Regions from separate parts of the Solwaraspora sp. WMMB335 genome, predicted to be linked through region 1. Evidence: riboswitches for the same ligand, from Rfam matches in the RefSeq annotation. Region 1 holds a riboswitch; each other region holds the start of a gene.
The links. Region 1 has a riboswitch for cyclic di-AMP ahead of ACN27F_RS18635 (NlpC/P60 family protein). Riboswitches for the same ligand answer to the same signal wherever they lie in the genome.

Region 1 (2,257 bases):
GTCAGCCGCCGAGCATCCGTACGGATCATCGGTCTACGGCTCGCGCTACCAGGGTCAGCGGGGGCCGACGCCGAGCCGGTCCTGGCAACGGTGGCAGACCTGGCCGACGGGATAGGTCCAAGACGGGATAGGCCGACCAGGTGTAGCGAAAGGCGTCCTCCCAAGCCGGGGGGAGGCATGGGAGGACGCCCTTCAAACGGCCGGTGCCGCCGCACGACGGGGGGATCCGCGGCTAGCGCCAGGCCATGGGGAGGAGTGAAGTTATCCGGGCCGGCCGTAGCTGTGCACGTCCGAACCGATCTTGCGCATCTGCACCGGGGAGCCGGCCTGCGGCGCGTGGACGATCCAGCCGTCCCCGACATACATGCCGACGTGCGACAGCCCGCTGTAGTAGAAGATCAGGTCACCCGGTCGCAGCTCGGACCGGTCGACGTACGCCATCACCTGCCGCTGCCGGGCCGCGTTGTGCGGCAGCGAAACGCCGCCCTGGCGCCAGGCCGCCGAGGTCAGGCCCGAGCAGTCGTAGCTGTTGGGCCCGGCTGATCCCCACACGTACGGCTTGCCGATCTGCGCGCAGGCGAAGGTGACGGCCTTGCCGGCCGCACCACCGGGGTAGGTGGCCGGGCAGGGTGCGGGCCGCAGCGAGCCGAGCGTGTTCGTCGACCCGTACGCCTGCAGCCGCAGTTCCTGCAGCCGGTCCACCTCGGCGTCGATGTCCTTGGCTTTCGCCGCCAACTGTGCTTCGGTCTGGGTCAGCTCCCCGATCAGTTCGTCGAGGGGCGCCTTCTGCGCGGCGTACTTGTCCTTGAGGTCGACGACCGCCTGTACGTCGCGGGCCTGCCTGCGGGCGAACTGGTCGAGCAGTTCCAACTGGTCGGCCAGGTGGGTGGGCTGGCCGCTGACCAGGATCGCGTTGATCGCCGAAGGGCTGCCGCCCTTGTACGACCGTGCGGCGAACTCGCTGACCCGGTCCATCGCCAGATCGATCTGGATCTGCAAGGGCTGAATCTTCTTACCGAGGGCCTCGGCCTGCTTCTTCTTCCCGGCCAGATCCTGACGTACGGCATTGTGCCGTTCGATCGTCGGTTCGAGTTCCGCCCAGACGTCGTCGATCTGGGCTTCGATCTGCGCCACGGTAGGTTGGGCCTGTGCGGGCGATCCGGCCAGCAGCAGTCCGGCGCTGGCAGCAACGGCTACCACCGCCCGAAGAATCTGTTGATGGGTACGCGGCGTTGTGCACCCGTGGTCCCGCTCGGACCATCCGGGGCGCCGCCGAGGGGCGCTCGTAGCCACCGGACTCCTTCTCCCCAGACCGCCTACCGGGTTAGCTGACGGGTTCGGGCGGAAAGGAGACGCCCTACCGCAGCTGATCCTGCGGATTCACCCCGAGTTACCGTGGGTCCCCGGCTCGTGATGTGTGACGATTAGGCGGTGTCGGGTCGAGGTCAACCTGGTTGGCTGACGTCATCTCGACTCGACGATCCCCAAGAGTAGAGAGCGCTGTTCTCCGTACGCAAGCGACGACGATGGACATTTCTTTCCGTAGGCAGATGATTGCTAATCGTGCAGTAGTCGCAGTCGCTCATGCGTTCGAATCGCGGCCTGCAGACCAGCGCCGCAGCACCGGCCTACCGGCATCGTCGACAGCCGCCGAGCACTGATCGATCCACCTCTACAACCAGCTGACCTGCAACAATCACCCGACCCGTTTGAATCCAGCGATCGGCATGTGGTCGATATTCGCCATTTGCACCGGTTGACCGGAGCTCGGCGCGTGCACCATCAGACCATTACCGATGTACACGCCTACGTGATGCAGATCACTGAAGAAGAAAACGAGATCTCCTGGCAGCGCCTCGGCTCGGCTGACCGACCTACCCTGGTTCCACTGCGAACCGGTGTAGTGGGTGAGACCCACCCCCGCACTCGACCAGGCGTACTGGGTAAGCCCTGAACAGTCGAATGCGTTGGGGCCGGTCGCGCCCCAGACGTACGGCTTGCCGATCTGCGCGCACGCGGTCGCGACCGCGGTGGCGGCGGCACCGCCGACCGAGGCCGCCGGGCAAGGGCCGGAGGCGCCCGACCCGCCGGTGTAGCCGGTTGTCTGGTAGGCGTCGGCCCGCATGTCTTCCAAACGATCGATCTCGGCGTTGATCGTCTTGCGCTTCGCGGCGAGTTCCTCGTCCTGCACCTTCTGCTTCGCGATGAGCTCGTCGAGGGTGCGCTTCTCGCTCAGGTACTGGTCCCGGGTGGCGAG
Region 2 (2,257 bases), 580 kb from region 1:
CTGAGCCACCACGGCGAGCAGCTCACGGTGACCGCGGACAAGCCGGTGACCAGGGCGATCCCGCCAGCTGCGGCGTCCGGGCCGCCGCCGCAGCAGCCGGCCGGTCGGGCCCCGGTACGTCGGTCGGCCCGCACCGAGTGACCGGGCCGCACACCGGGCCCGGTCCGTACGTCGTCCGAGCCGGTCAGAGCAGGGACAGGTGCACGTGGTTGGTGTGGTCGCTGCTCGGGTCACCGCCGGCTCCGCTGTACGAACTCCAGCCGGTGGCCGGGAACCAGACCTGGCGGTACCAGATGACGTAGAGGATGCCGAGTCGGTCGGCGTTGCGGACCAGGAACGCGGTCAGGTTGTTGCCGTACAGCCGGTCGTCCCCGGTGGCGTCGCCACCGAATCCGTTCTGTTGCGCCGAGAAGTCGCAGGCCCGCCCCTTCGGATGTTCGAACGGTCCACCCGGACGGAAGCACGACACGAAACGGGTGAAGCCAACCCGCTTGGCCTCGTTGAGCGCGTGCATCGTGCGCGGCGTGATGCAGCCGGTGGTGGTGGGGTCGTCGAGGCTGCAGGACTGCGACGGCCAGGAACCGTCCGAATTGCGGGGGGCCTGGCGGGCCACCGGCGAGGTGGCGGAGACGAAGCCGTTGGTGGCGACCGCGCCGACCAGACGCAGCGCCTTCTCCGCCTCCTCCTTCTGCCGCCGCATCACGGTGAGTTGCTGCTCCTCGCGGGCGACCTCGGCGTCGATCGCCGCCTTGGCCCGTTCCGCCTGCTCGCGCGCCTCGTTCAACTCGCGGACCCGCTTGTTGTCGTGCATGGCGATCATGTCGAGGCCCTCGGCCCGTTCCAGCAGGGCGTCCGGGCTGGCGCTGTTGAGTAGCACCATGACCGGGGTTATCCGGCCGAGTCGGTACGAGTTGGAGGCGACTTCGCCGATCTGTGGGCTGAGCGCGGCCAGCCGTTCCTCTACCTTCTCCAGTTCCAGGCTGAGCTGCAGCTGTCGCTTGCGGGACTCCTCGACCGCAGTTCTGGCTTCGACGAAGCCGCGTCCGGTCGACTCGAGGACCTCACTCAGCAGGGGCGGCTCGCCCTCGTCGTCGGGATCGGCCGGCGCGGCGGCGGCCGGTGCGGCCAGCACGACGAACCCGGCGAATAGCGCGGTCACCGTGGCCAGTGCCGCGGCCAGCGGCAACCGCTGGCGCAGGGGTGCGGACATCCTGTTCCTCTCCTTGGCCGCCGACCGAGTTAGCTGACGGGTTCGGGACGGAACGATCCCTACCGCAGTTGCGGATTCACCCCGGTGAACGTGGGTCCCCGGCTCACCCCGCAGGGTGATTGGGCGGCGGTCACCGCCGGCACCGATGGGGCGCCGCCGGGCGGAGACCGCGGGCAAGCTTACCGGATCGGTGATCGGCTTCAACACCTCGCAGGGCGTCGCTGACCAGGAAGAAATCCGTTACCGGGCAACGACATTCGGTGATGTCCACTGTCTGCAGTCGCAGTGACACCGGTGGTTGTCGCAAGGCGATCCGAGGGGCCCGGCCGCAGGACGGCCTGAGAGCATTTAGGGTGCAATTGTCGGTTAATTATTTGGTTGCTGGTGATTGGTGCTCTTGACGATGGACACGGGTGCGGAAGGTGACGGAGTGGCGGACGGCCGCCAACCGGACGACGGGGTGCCGGACGACGGCGTCGTGGTGATCGGTCTCGGTCGATTCGGCGGGCAGGTGGCACTGTCCCTGCTGCGGCTCGGGCATCCGGTGCTCGGCATCGACGAGCATCCCAAGCGGGTACAGCACTGGGCCGAGCGCCTGCCACGGGCGGTGGAGGCCGACTCGACCGACGAGGACAGGCTGAGGCAACTCGGGGTGCCCGGCTTCCGGCGCGCGGTGGTGGGGATCGGCTCGGAGGTCGAGTCGAGCATCCTGACCGTCGTGGCGCTCACCGAGATCGGCATCGAGGAGATCTGGGCGAAGGCGATCACCGCCAAGCACGGTCGGATCCTGGCTGCCGTCGGCGCGCACCACGTGATCTTCCCCGAAGCGGCGATGGGTGAGCGGGTGGCTCACCTGCTGGCCAGCAAGATGCTCGACTTCATCGAGTTCGACGACGGGTTCGCGATCGCCAAGGTGTGCGCTCCGCCGGAGACCGTCGACCGGACCCTTGCCGAATCCCGGCTGCGCCAGCAATACGGCGTCACGGTGGTCGGGATCAAGGAACGGGACGCCGACCTGCGCTACGCCTGCGGACGGACCCGCATCCC
Region 3 (2,257 bases), 2.1 Mb from region 1:
TGGACGACCGGTCGGCCGGCATCATGCGGGCGCGCTACGGACTGGAGGACGGGCGGGAGCACTCGCTCACCGAGGTGGCCTCGCGGTTCTCGTTGTCGCGCGAGCGGATCCGGCAGCTGGAGATCCAGGCGCTCGGCCGGCTCCGCGAGCTGGCCCGGGCCGAAGGTCTGCAGGCCGCCTGAGCCGAGCCCATGATGACGGTGGCCGGCGTCTCCTGCCAGTAGGAGACGCCGGCCACCGGTGTCCCAGGGGACGGCGCAGACGGCGTCAGCGCACCCTGCCGTAGCCGTACGGGGTCATCATGTCCACGCTGGCCAATTCGACGGCGCGACCGAAAGTCGGTGCATGGATCACCTTGCCGCTGCCGACGTACAGCCCGACGTGGTTGAGGTTGCTGTAGAACACCAGGTCACCCGGCTGTAGAGAACCACGGTCGATCTTGGCGACCACGTCCCACTGCATCGCGGCGTTGTGCGGCAGGCTCTTGCCGGCCGCCCGCCAGGCAGCGAGGGTCAAGCCCGAACAGTCGTAGCCGTTGGGACCGTCGGCGGCCCAGACGTACGGCTTGCCGATGGCTCCGTAGGCGAACTCGACCGCCGTGCCGGCGGCGCCGGAGACCGACGGCACAGGTCCGGTGTACGACGAACCGGTCTCGGTCGCGGTGCCGTAGGCCTGCTCCCGCTTGGCCATCAGCTCGTCGATGTCGGCTTCGATCTGCTTCTTACGGTCGGCCAGCTCCTTCACCTGGGCATCCTGCTTCTTGAGCGCCGCCTGCAGCTTCTCCTGCTCAGCCAGGTAGGTCAGCTGGGTGTCGGTGAAGCTGGTGAGCCGCTGCTGCCGGTCGCGGGCCAGGTGGTCCAGGGTGCCCAGCCGGTCGACGAAGCTGCCGGATGTCCCGTCGAGTAGTGCGCTGGCGGTGCTCAGGCCGCCGGATTTGTATGCCGTGATCGCGATCTGCCCGACTTCCGTCTCTGCCCGGGCCAGCTCGGCCTCCAACGGGCCGAGCTGGGAGTTGATCTTCTCGGCTGCCGCCCGGGTCGCCTTGGCCTCCTCACGGAGCCGGTTGTACGACTCGACGACCTTTGCCAACTCGGCCGATTCCTCGTTGATCTGCTGCGTGAGTTCGCTGACGCTGGGCTGGGCGGAGGCCGCGGCGGCGGGTACGACCAAGCCGAGGACCACGCCGGCCAGCGTGAGGGTGCGCAGCAGAATCCGCGCTGATGACAAGAACGCAGAACCCTTCTTCCATCGCCGCCTCCCGGGTTAGCTGACGGATTCGGGCGGGAAGATCGCCCTACCGCGTCGGACGCGGATTCACCCCAGATGCTCGGTGGGTCCCCGAGTCACTGACAGTCGATCACAATTTGATTACTGAACGTAATCTCTGTCGTGAATGATTCGGCGGCACCGGACCGGCGTCACCACTGTCGGTGACTGGCGACCGGACCAGCGGAACCAATTTAGCCGTAACGCTTGTGACCGGAAAGTAGCGTGATCGTGATTAACGACATTGCGACGGGTCGGTGAGACATCTTGGTAACGGAAAGTATCGACTCGAGGTGTTACCGTGATCCAAGACCAAATTGTCGCTTTAGTAAGTTGAGGCAGTTGCTGCCGGCGGGTAACTCTGACAAATTACCCGTAAAGCCTCCAATTGGCGTCCAGGATGCGTCCTGCCGTACGGCATTCTGCTAGGTGGCAGATTGCTCATCTTCCATCGAGTAGCTCGCTGTTTGCACAATGGACCCGCAAGGTCAGCGCCGCACAAGCCCTTCGGAGGCCGCTATGCGTGCTACTCGCCAGACCCCGTCGTTGCGTGGATCCCCGCCGATGCGCGACGCCAGCCGCCCTCGCGGGTGGAACCCCCCGCCGGCGACCGTCCCGGCAACCCCATCGACCTACCCGGCGCCGGCGACGCGCAACAGCCGGGCCGCGACATACGGACAGCAGCCCGTGGCCGGGGCCGCGTCGGTCGGCCGGGGCAACGGTGGATCGGACGGCCTACCGGCGTACTACCGTCAGCCTGGCATCCGCGTCACCCGGGACTGGTTCGTCGTCGCCGGTCAGCGTTACGCCATCCGTGACATCGCGCAGTTGCGTATCGCCCGGGGGGCCCGGGACCGGATCACCGCCCGGGCGGTGGCTCTCGTCGCGGTGATGCTGGCCGGGATCGCGCTGGTGATCGGGTTCACCCGAGGCTTGGACGAGGTCAGCGCCGGTGCCTACCTGGCCCTGTTCGTCGCCGCGTTCGTCCCGG

Region 2: it holds a riboswitch for cyclic di-AMP, as region 1 does, so the genes downstream of both, ACN27F_RS21265 (coiled-coil domain-containing protein) here and ACN27F_RS18635 (NlpC/P60 family protein) in region 1, are expected to answer to the same signal.
Region 3: it holds a riboswitch for cyclic di-AMP, as region 1 does, so the genes downstream of both, ACN27F_RS09485 (NlpC/P60 family protein) here and ACN27F_RS18635 (NlpC/P60 family protein) in region 1, are expected to answer to the same signal.

What each region holds. Positions count from the first base shown of each region.
Region 1 is NZ_JBMHMF010000001.1:4,327,082-4,329,338, forward strand. It holds gene dcd (dCTP deaminase) at 1-115, shown strand, start outside; gene ACN27F_RS18635 (NlpC/P60 family protein) at 262-1,200, opposite strand; cyclic di-AMP (ydaO/yuaA leader) riboswitch at 1,299-1,441, opposite strand; gene ACN27F_RS18640 (NlpC/P60 family protein) at 1,697-2,257, opposite strand, start outside.
Region 2 is NZ_JBMHMF010000001.1:4,908,756-4,911,012, forward strand. It holds gene ACN27F_RS21260 (glycoside hydrolase family 65 protein) at 1-141, shown strand, start outside; gene ACN27F_RS21265 (coiled-coil domain-containing protein) at 185-1,210, opposite strand; cyclic di-AMP (ydaO/yuaA leader) riboswitch at 1,213-1,346, opposite strand; gene ACN27F_RS21270 (potassium channel family protein) at 1,641-2,257, shown strand, end outside.
Region 3 is NZ_JBMHMF010000001.1:2,252,432-2,254,688, reverse strand. It holds gene ACN27F_RS09490 (sigma-70 family RNA polymerase sigma factor) at 1-182, shown strand, start outside; gene ACN27F_RS09485 (NlpC/P60 family protein) at 268-1,227, opposite strand; cyclic di-AMP (ydaO/yuaA leader) riboswitch at 1,238-1,366, opposite strand; gene ACN27F_RS09480 (DUF6232 family protein) at 1,786-2,257, shown strand, end outside.